2 regions of the Mesorhizobium sp. WSM4871 genome follow, and region 2 is predicted to be linked to the other one. Evidence: predicted binding sites of a transcription regulator. Region 2 holds the regulator's gene; the other holds the start of a gene.
What was found. The regulator HrcA, encoded in region 2, represses chaperone genes, less so after heat shock. The targets are predictions, from matches to a motif close to GTTAGCACTCNCNNNNNGNGAGTGCTAAC.
Positions count from the first base shown of each region.

Region 1: the regulator HrcA is predicted to act here: its motif matches at 2,566-2,594, upstream of groES (co-chaperone GroES).

Region 1 covers NZ_JBVVPU010000010.1:185,972-190,656, forward strand. Annotated here, with positions in the region: gene AC0L2H_RS21525 (TetR/AcrR family transcriptional regulator) at 1-331, shown strand, start outside; gene groL (chaperonin GroEL) at 490-2,145, opposite strand; gene groES (co-chaperone GroES) at 2,209-2,505, opposite strand; gene AC0L2H_RS21540 (class I SAM-dependent methyltransferase) at 2,666-3,475, opposite strand; gene AC0L2H_RS21545 (hypothetical protein) at 3,644-4,258, shown strand; gene AC0L2H_RS21550 (bifunctional helix-turn-helix transcriptional regulator/GNAT family N-acetyltransferase) at 4,499-4,685, shown strand, end outside.
Region 2 covers NZ_JBVVPU010000008.1:39,478-44,162, reverse strand. Annotated here, with positions in the region: gene rdgB (RdgB/HAM1 family non-canonical purine NTP pyrophosphatase) at 1-496, opposite strand, end outside; gene AC0L2H_RS17355 (VOC family protein) at 496-906, opposite strand; gene rph (ribonuclease PH) at 1,090-1,806, opposite strand; gene hrcA (heat-inducible transcriptional repressor HrcA) at 1,964-3,061, shown strand; gene AC0L2H_RS17340 (hypothetical protein) at 3,073-3,270, shown strand; gene AC0L2H_RS17335 (PQQ-dependent sugar dehydrogenase) at 3,408-4,685, shown strand, end outside.

The DNA.
Region 1 (4,685 bases), on a different contig from region 2:
CATGCTGGAGGACAGCCAGTTCTCGCTCGGCTGTCCGATCGCGCCTGTCGTGCTGGATTCGCCGACGCCGGAGTTGGCGGAACTGTGCCGCACGGCCTTCGAGCAATGGATCGGCCTGCTGCGGGAGGCCTTCGTCAGGGCAGGGGTGCCGGAACGCCGCGCGCACGTCCTGGCGCTGCTTGTCGAATCCTCGCTGGAAGGGCTGATGGTGATCGCGCGCGCCACCCGCGACCGCGCCCCGGTGCTGGCGGTGGCCGACGAGGTTGCCGCCCTGATCGAAGGCGCCGTGCTTGCCGGCCAAGCGCGGCAACGCGCGGATGCGCCCGTGTAGGCCTGGCAGCTTCAAGCCTTAAATGCAGAAAGGGCGACCTCTCGGCCGCCCTTTCGTTTTTAGAGGTTGGTAGGGCTGGATTAGAAATCCATGCCGCCACTCAAGCCCGCTTGCGGGCTTGAGCAATGTTAGTTGATGGGCGTGCTTTATGGATTTCCTTAGAAATCCATGCCGCCCATGCCGCCCATGCCGCCGCCGCCCATGCCGCCAGGCATGCCGCCGCCAGCCGACTCCTTCTTCGGAGCCTCGGCGATCATGGCTTCGGTGGTGACCAAGAGGCCTGCAACCGAGGCCGCATCCTGGAGAGCCGTGCGCACGACCTTGACCGGATCGACGATACCCATGGCGATCATGTCGCCATATTCGCCGGTCTGGGCGTTGTAACCGTAGGTCGCGCCCTTGTTCTCAAGGATCTTGCCGGCAACGATCGAGGCTTCCGCACCGGCGTTGGCCGCGATCTGGCGGGCCGGAGCCTGCAGCGCGCGACGCACGATGTTGATGCCGGCGGTCTGGTCGGAATTGGCGCCGGTGGCCTTGATGTTCAGCGAAGCGCGCAGCAGGGCGACGCCGCCGCCGGGAACGATGCCTTCTTCGACGGCCGCGCGGGTCGCGTTGAGGGCGTCATCGACGCGGTCCTTCTTTTCCTTGACTTCGATCTCGGTCGCACCGCCGACGCGGATCACCGCAACGCCGCCCGCCAGCTTGGCGAGACGTTCCTGCAGCTTCTCCTTGTCGTAGTCCGAGGTGGTCTCCTCGATCTGCTGCTTGATCTGGGCGACGCGGCCCTGGATTTCGGCCTTCTTGCCGGCGCCGTCGACGATGGTGGTGTTCTCCTTGGAGATCGACACCTTCTTGGCGCGGCCGAGCATGTTGAGGCCGACATTCTCGAGCTTGATGCCGAGGTCTTCCGAGATGACCTGGCCACCGGTGAGGATGGCGATGTCTTCCAGCATGGCCTTGCGGCGATCGCCGAAGCCCGGCGCCTTGACGGCGGCGATCTTCAGGCCGCCACGCAGCTTGTTGACGACGAGCGTGGCCAGAGCCTCGCCTTCGACGTCTTCCGAGATGATGACCAGCGGCTTCGAGGTCTGCACGACAGCCTCGAGGATCGGCAGCATGGCCTGCAGGTTGGAGAGCTTCTTCTCGTGGAGAAGGATGTAGGCGTCTTCCAGATCGGCGACCATCTTGTCGGCGTTGGTGACGAAGTAGGGCGAGAGATAGCCGCGGTCGAACTGCATGCCTTCGACGACTTCGAGTTCGGTCTCCGCGGTCTTGGCTTCCTCGACCGTGATGACGCCCTCATTGCCGACCTTCTGCATCGCTTCGGCGATCATCGAGCCGACCGAGGCATCGCCGTTGCCGGCGATCGTGCCGACCTGGGCAACCTCTTCCGAGGTCTTGATCTTCTTGGCGTTCTTGATCAGCGTCGCGACGACGTCGCTGACGGCGAGGTCGATGCCGCGCTTCAGGTCCATCGGGTTCATGCCGGCGGCAACCGCCTTGTGGCCTTCCTGGACGATCGACTGCGCCAGAACGGTCGCGGTCGTGGTGCCGTCGCCGGCGATGTCATTGGTCTTCGAAGCAACTTCGCGGACCATCTGCGCGCCCATGTTCTCGAACTTGTCCTCAAGCTCGATTTCCTTGGCGACGGTGACGCCGTCCTTGGTGATGCGCGGAGCGCCGAACGACTTGTCGATGACGACGTTGCGGCCCTTGGGGCCGAGCGTGACCTTCACCGCGTCGGCGAGGATGTTGACGCCGCGCAGCATGCGCTCACGGGCGTCGCGGGAGAATTTTACGTCTTTGGCAGCCATGTTTAGCTCCTGGCAGGGGCTTGGATTAAGCCCGAAGATTCAAGTTGAACGTGAGGCCGATATTCAGCCGATGATGCCCATGATGTCGGATTCCTTCATGATCAGAAGGTCTTCGCCATTGAGCTTGACTTCGGTGCCCGACCACTTGCCGAACAGGATGCGGTCGCCGGCCTTGACGTCCAGGGGGACGAGCTTGCCGGCTTCGTCGCGGGCACCGGAGCCGACGGCGATGATCTCGCCTTCCTGCGGCTTTTCCTTCGCCGTATCCGGGATGATGATCCCGCCGGCGGTCTTGGATTCGGATTCGACCCGGCGTACGACCACGCGGTCATGAAGCGGGCGGAACTTCGACTTTGCCATTTTTTCTTCCTCGAATGAGACTGGTGAGACAGTTCCTCCATCCGGCGATGCCGGATATGAGTTAGCACTCACCAAAGGCGAGTGCTAACGTGGCGCTGAAATAGGCTGGCGGCATGCGAGAGTCAAGGCGCTCGTGAGCCGATCGGCACCGAAGATGATCCTATTTGTGCTCTGTCGATTGCTTCGGCGATCCAAGCACCAGAAGCGGGCACCGTTCCGCCAGCGGGTAGGAGCCGCTCGGCACGACGCGGACGTCGCCGAACCAGACATTCGCCTCATCGACCAGCATGGCCAGCTTTGCGAAACTGTAGCTCGTGTCGGAACCCGCATAGACGTCGATTGTGTTGATCGACGCGATGCTCCATCCCGTCCGTGCGGCAAGTGCCTCGCGATCGGGGAACAGGCGGTCGAACGTGTCACGGATCGTCCGTACCTCGATTGCGCAGTCGCAGCCGCCGGTCGTGCACGCCATCGCGATCCGCCATTTGAGCGCGTGGAAATTCTCGATGTCGCCAGCCAGGACCTGGGCTTCGATGCCCGGCAAGTCCTCGGTCGTTTCCGGGCTGGCGAAAACGCGGATCGCTGCGCGCCTGCCGGGCTTCAGCACCCTTGCGATTTCGCCAAGCAGCGTATCGCGGGCCATCTTCGAATCGACGGCCGACAGGCAGCCGTCGCCGATGACCGCATCGGCACTTGCGCCGCCAACGGGCAGGTCCAGCCAATTGCCGGCCACCGCCCTGCGCGAGGCATCGTCGCCGGCCCATACGCCGGAAATCATGGCCGCCGACTGATCGACCGCCAGCATCGATCTGCCCAGCACGGCCAGTTCGGGCGTCACTCCCAGGAGGAGAACGTCGGCGTCGGCCAGATCAAGCTCGCGCTCGAATATTGCAACCGTTTCCGGGGTCGGCCGAAGCGGCGCGTCCAGAAGCATCCAATGACGATGATAATTGTCCCAATGATTTGTCATTCAAGTCGATTGCAAACCGAGAATTCTGGCTTTGGTATTAGCCATCGCTTAATGGAAATCGGTAGGCAAGCGAAAAGGGCGGCTGTGGCGCGTATCGTCGTGATAACTCATGAACATGACAGGTTCCAGAGCGGTCGCGACATCCTGCTGCGCAGGGACAGTCCGTACATGCTTTTCGATGTTCTGAGGGCGCTGAAAAGGCGTGGCCACTCGATCCGGATCGAGCAAGGTCTGTCGAAGACATCCAGCGCCGACATTGCCGTTCTGCATGTCGATGCGACGATAACGCCCGCGGACTATCTCGACTATGCCCGCAGTTTTCCATTCTGCCTCAATGTCGCGACGGCCGACATATCCAAGCGACGGGTCAGCGGAGCGTTGGTGAACGAGGGAGACGCCTGGCAAGGCCCGGTCATCGTCAAAAGCAATCTCAACAATCAGGGCATTCCTGAGAGGCTTCTCAATCGGCGAGCGCAGCGCGCAAGCAAGCCGCTACCTTTTCCGGAGGTGCCGACACTGCAGCCTTATGAGGTCTATGATTCCCTAGGCGATGTTCCCGATGGCGTCTTCGAGCGCGACGATCTGGTCGTGGACAAGTTCATTCCGGAAAAGGAGCCTGATGGTTTTGCGGCGCGGTTCTGGGTGTTTTGCGGAGAGAGCGAACGCTGCACCCGCTACGTCTCGCCGAATGCCCTGGTCAAGGCGTCCGAAACGATCCGCCGCGAGCCGGTGCCTGTTCCCCAGGAAATGCGTGCGCTGCGATACGAACTTGGCTTCGACTAGGGCAAGTTCGATTTCGTCATGCATGAGGGCAGGGCCGTGCTGCTGGATGCCAACAAGACCCCTGGCCGGCCCAAAAACCTCGTGAAGATGTTCGCGGCCGGCGCCGCTCATCTGGCCGATGGTTTCGAGGGGCTGATCCGGCAATTAAGATAATCGTCCACATCGCGATGTTCTGGCCCTGTCTCCAGATACTTGACTAAGTCAAATAATTGATTGATCCTTTGCGGACAGGAGAATCCCATGACGATTCATCATCACTCCGGCAACGAACGGATCGACGCGGTGCGGGCCTTCAACCGTTTCTACACCCGCCAGATCGGGCTGCTCGACGAAGGGTGGCTGAAAAGCGCTTTCTCGCTGACCGAGGCACGGGTGCTTTATGAGCTGGCGCATCGCGATGGCCTGACCGCCTCCGATCTTGCGCGCG
Region 2 (4,685 bases):
CGTAGCCGAAGCCAAGCTCGCCGCGCGGCGGCCACACCAGCGTGCCCTCGACCTCGCCCCGGAAATATTCGGCCGCACCATCGGGGAAGGCCAGGCAGATGACGGCGACGAAGCGGCCCTTGCGCTGTGCCGGGTCGACCGCGCCGACGTCCTGCAGCGCCACCTCGGTGCGCTGCATGGCCATGCCGAAGTCGCGCGAACCATCCGGGGTTTCGGCCCAATTGGCGGTGTAGACGCCGGGCGCGCCGTCAAGCGCGTCGACGCACAGGCCGGAATCGTCCGACAAGGCTGGCAGGCCGGTCGCCTGGGCGGCGGCAAAAGCCTTGATATAGGCGTTCTCCTCAAAGGTGGTGCCGGTCTCGTCCGGTTCCGGCAGGCCAAACTCCTTTGCCGACTTCGCTTCGAAACCGAAGGGCGCCATCAGGTCGGCGAATTCGCGCAGCTTGCCTTCATTGTGGCTGGCGACGACGATTTTCTGTCCGTTCAGCGCATGCATCAGATGCCCCAGATTCTCGGTTCGGCGAATTCGATCGAATTGCCGGAGGGATCGCGAATATAGATGGAGCGCCCGCCTTGCGGCCATTCGAACTCGCTTTCGATGGCGATTTTCTTGCGCTCCAGATGTGCCTTCCAGCGCACGATCTCGTCCGCGCTTGCGGCAAAGCAGAGGTGGCCTTCACCGACCGTGCCGTGCGGCGGCACTTTCAGCCTGGCGTCGGGCGCCGGCGGCACTTTCGTCGCCTCGGCATTGAAGATCAGCAGCACACCGGATCCGCAGCGGAAGAAGAGATGGCGGCCGTCGATCTTGCCCAGCAGATCGAGGCCGAGCACATCGCGATAGAAGGATTCGGCGTCGGCAAGGTCGGTGACGTAGAGGGCAGATTCCAGGATTGCAGAGGGCGTCACGAGGCACCCCCCTCTGGCCTGCCAGCCATCTTCCCCGCAAGGGGGGAGATCAGCGGCTTCGAGGCTAGCGCCCGCTTTGCAACGTTGGAGATTGGCGAAAGCCGCGATGACACCCGATCTCCCCCCTTGCGGGGAAGATGGCCGGCAGGCCAGAGGGGGGTGTCCAGGCTCGGCATTGAAAGCCTACACCACGGCCATCTGCTGCAAGCTGACCAGACGCTGGATGCCTTTCTTGGCCAGGCCCATCAGCGCCGCGAACTGCTCTTCCGAGAAAGGCTCGCCCTCGGCCGTGCCCTGGATCTCGACGATGCCGCCCTTGCCGGTCATGACGAAATTGGCGTCGGTGCCGGCCGAGGAATCCTCGATATAATCGAGGTCGATCACCGGCTGGCCGTCATGAATGCCGCAGGAGATCGCCGCGACATGGTCCTTCAGCACCTTGGCGACGCTGGCCATCTGTCGAGCTTCCATCCAGCGCAGGCAGTCGTACAGCGCCACCCAACCGCCGGTTATCGAGGCGGTGCGCGTGCCGCCATCGGCCTGGATCACGTCGCAGTCGACGGTGATCTGCTGCTCGCCCAGCGCCTGCAGATCGACCACGGCGCGCAGCGAACGGCCGATCAGCCGCTGGATTTCCAGCGTGCGCCCGCCCTGCTTGCCGGCGGAGGCCTCGCGGCGCATGCGCTCGCCGGTCGAACGCGGCAGCATGCCATACTCGGCCGTCACCCAGCCCTTGCCGGAATTGCGCATCCAGCCCGGCACCTTCTCCTCAAGGCTGGCCGTGCACAAAACATGCGTGTCGCCGAATTTCACCAGGCATGAGCCTTCCGCATGCTTGGAAACGCCGCGCTCGAAGGAGATCGCGCGCATTTCGTCGGGTTGGCGTTTGGAAGGGCGCATTCGGGGCTTCTTTCTTGTTATTTCTGGAATCGTGGCCGGCTTGTAACCGCACGGCGCGCAGGGCGCAAAGGAAAATGGACCGGGTCTCGCTGAAGCAACCGGGTTGCGCTGACACCGCCGAACTCTATATCCTTGATATCGGAGGTTTTTGGCCCGAATGACCAAGGCAGTCGATCCCGCGTCCCAGTCTCCCGTGCTTCAGTCGCCAGCACTCCAATCGCTTGATATGCGCTCGCGCGATATTTTCCGGCGCATTGTCGATTCCTATCTCAGGGACGGCGAACCGGTTGGCTCGCGCAGCCTGTCGCGGATCCTGCCGTCGTCACTGTCGCCGGCCACCATCCGCAACGTGATGAGCGACCTCGAGCATCTCGGACTGATTTACGCGCCGCATATCTCGGCCGGCCGGTTGCCGACGCAGGCCGGCCTGCGCTTCTTCGTCGACGCCTTCATGGAGCTTGGCGACCTTTCCGACGAGGAGCGCCGCATCATCGAGGCGCAGGTGCGGGCTTCCGGCTCGGGCGCGACGCTGGAGCATATGCTCACCGAAGCCAGCCAGATGCTGTCCGGCATGTCGCGCGGCGCCGGCCTGGTGCTCGCCGCCAAGAACGAAGTGGCGCTGAAACATATCGAATTCATCCAGCTCGAGCCGACCAAGGCGCTGGCCGTGCTGGTCTCGCAGAACGGCGACGTCGAAAATCGCGTCGTCGACCTGCCCGCCGGCATCACCGTCTCGCAATTGCATGAGGCGTCGAACTTCCTCAACGCCCATATCCGCGGCCGCACGCTGGCCGAGGCACGCATCGAGATCGCCCGCATCAAGGAAGAGACGAGAGCCGCCCTCGACACGTTGTCGCAGGATTTGGTCGAGAAGGGCCTGGCGGTTTGGGCCGGCGCCGAAAGCGGCCTGCCGGCGCGGCTCATCGTGCGCGGCCGCGCCAATCTCCTGGAAAACGTCACCGCCCAGGCCGACATCGAACTGCTCAGGCATCTGTTCGAGGACCTGGAAACGCAGGACGGGCTGATCCAGCTGCTAGACCTCGCCGAGGACGGGCCGGGCGTTCGCATCTTCATCGGCTCGGAAAACAAGCTGTTTTCGCTGTCGGGCTCGTCGCTGGTGGTGGCGCCCTATCGCGACAAGGACGCTCGCGTCATCGGTGCGCTTGGCGTGATCGGCCCGACCCGGCTGAACTATGCGCGCATAGTACCGATGGTCGACTATACGGCCCAGCTTATTTCCCGGATGCTGCGGTAAGGAGAAGAACAATGGCGCTGGAATCATTCAAGGCCCAGATCAGCCTGTTGCTGGAAGAAATGGTCAATCAGCCCGAGGACCAGCATGAGATCCAGGAGCAGCTGCGCGAAAAGCTGAGGGAAATGCGCGCCATGGGCCTGCCATTGCCGGATGACCTCGTCACGCTGGAAAAGCGCCTTGACGATGATTTTTACGCCGCGGGGATGTGAGGCAAGGGTCAAGCGCGGAACGGCTTCTGCCCGTTCCTCGTTCTAATGCATGTCGCGCAAAAGTTGCATGTCGCGCAAAGTGTGCGGCGGTTCTGCGATGACGACATGCATGAAGGGAAGTTGACGCTGGAGGCAGGATGATCCGATTTGCCGGTCTTTTGGGCGCCGTCCTGCTTGTCGCGACAGCCGCTTTTGCTCAGCAGGCGGCTGAGCCGCTGCTGAAGGGCGAAGCTGCCTTCGGCGACTGGCACGCCGACCGGCCGGGGGTGCGCCGCCTGATCCGGCCTGAGGATCTGCAGGCGCCATTCATTACCGAATCCGCCTCGAACAGCCCCGGCGTGGCGCAGCGGCCTGAAGAAGCCAAGCCGATCCTGCCGCCGGGCTTTTCGGCGGAAATGATCGCCTCCGGCATCATCAATCCGCGTGTTGTCCGCGTTGCCCCGAACGGCGACCTGTTCGTGGCCAACAGCAATGACAACCAGATACGCCTCTATCGCCTCGCCGAAGGCAGCGCGCGACCCGCCGAGACGGCGATCTTCGCCAATAATCTCACCCGGCCCTATGGCATTGCCTTTTATCCCCCGGGCGACAATCCGCAGTGGGTCTATATCGCCAACAGCAACGGCGTCGTGCGCTTTGCCTATCGCAATGGTGACCTGAAAGCCCGGGGTGACCCGGAGACCATCGTCGATAACATTCCCAGGAAGAGCCATTGGACCCGCGACATTGCCTTCTCGCAGGACGGCAAGACGCTCTATTTCTCGGTCGGCTCCTACTCGAATGTGGGCGAGGAGGGCATGGGGAAGGAACCGGAAGGCGGCCTCGACGCCTGGGTGAAGTCGAAGCCGCTGGGCGCGGCCTGGGGCATGGAGGATGGCCGCGCCGATGTGCTGGCCTTCGATCCGGACGGCAAGAACAGGCGGGTCGTGGCCACCGGCCTGCGCAACTGCGCGGGCATGACCATCCAGCCGGCGACGGGCGCCTTGTGGTGCGTCGTCAACGAGCGCGACTCGCTGGGCGACAATGTGCCGTTCGAATTTGCAACGACCGTCCGGGAAGGCGGCTTCTACGGCTGGCCCTGGTACTATATCGGCAACAACGAGGATCCGCGCCGCAAGGGCGAGCGGCCCGACCTTGCCGACAAAACCATCGTTCCCGACGTGCTGATGCAGGCGCATTCGGCGCCGCTCAACATCGTCTTTTATGACGGCAAGGGCTTCCCATCCGACTATGAGGGGGATGCTTTCGTAGCCTTGCACGGTTCGTGGAACCGCGGCGTCAGGACCGGCTACAAGGTCGTCCGGCTGAAGTTCAGGGATGGCAAGCCGACCGGCGAGTATGAGGATTTCATGACCGGCTTCGTTGTCTCCGACGACGAAGTCTGGGGCCGCCCGGTCGGTGTCGCGGTGGCCAAA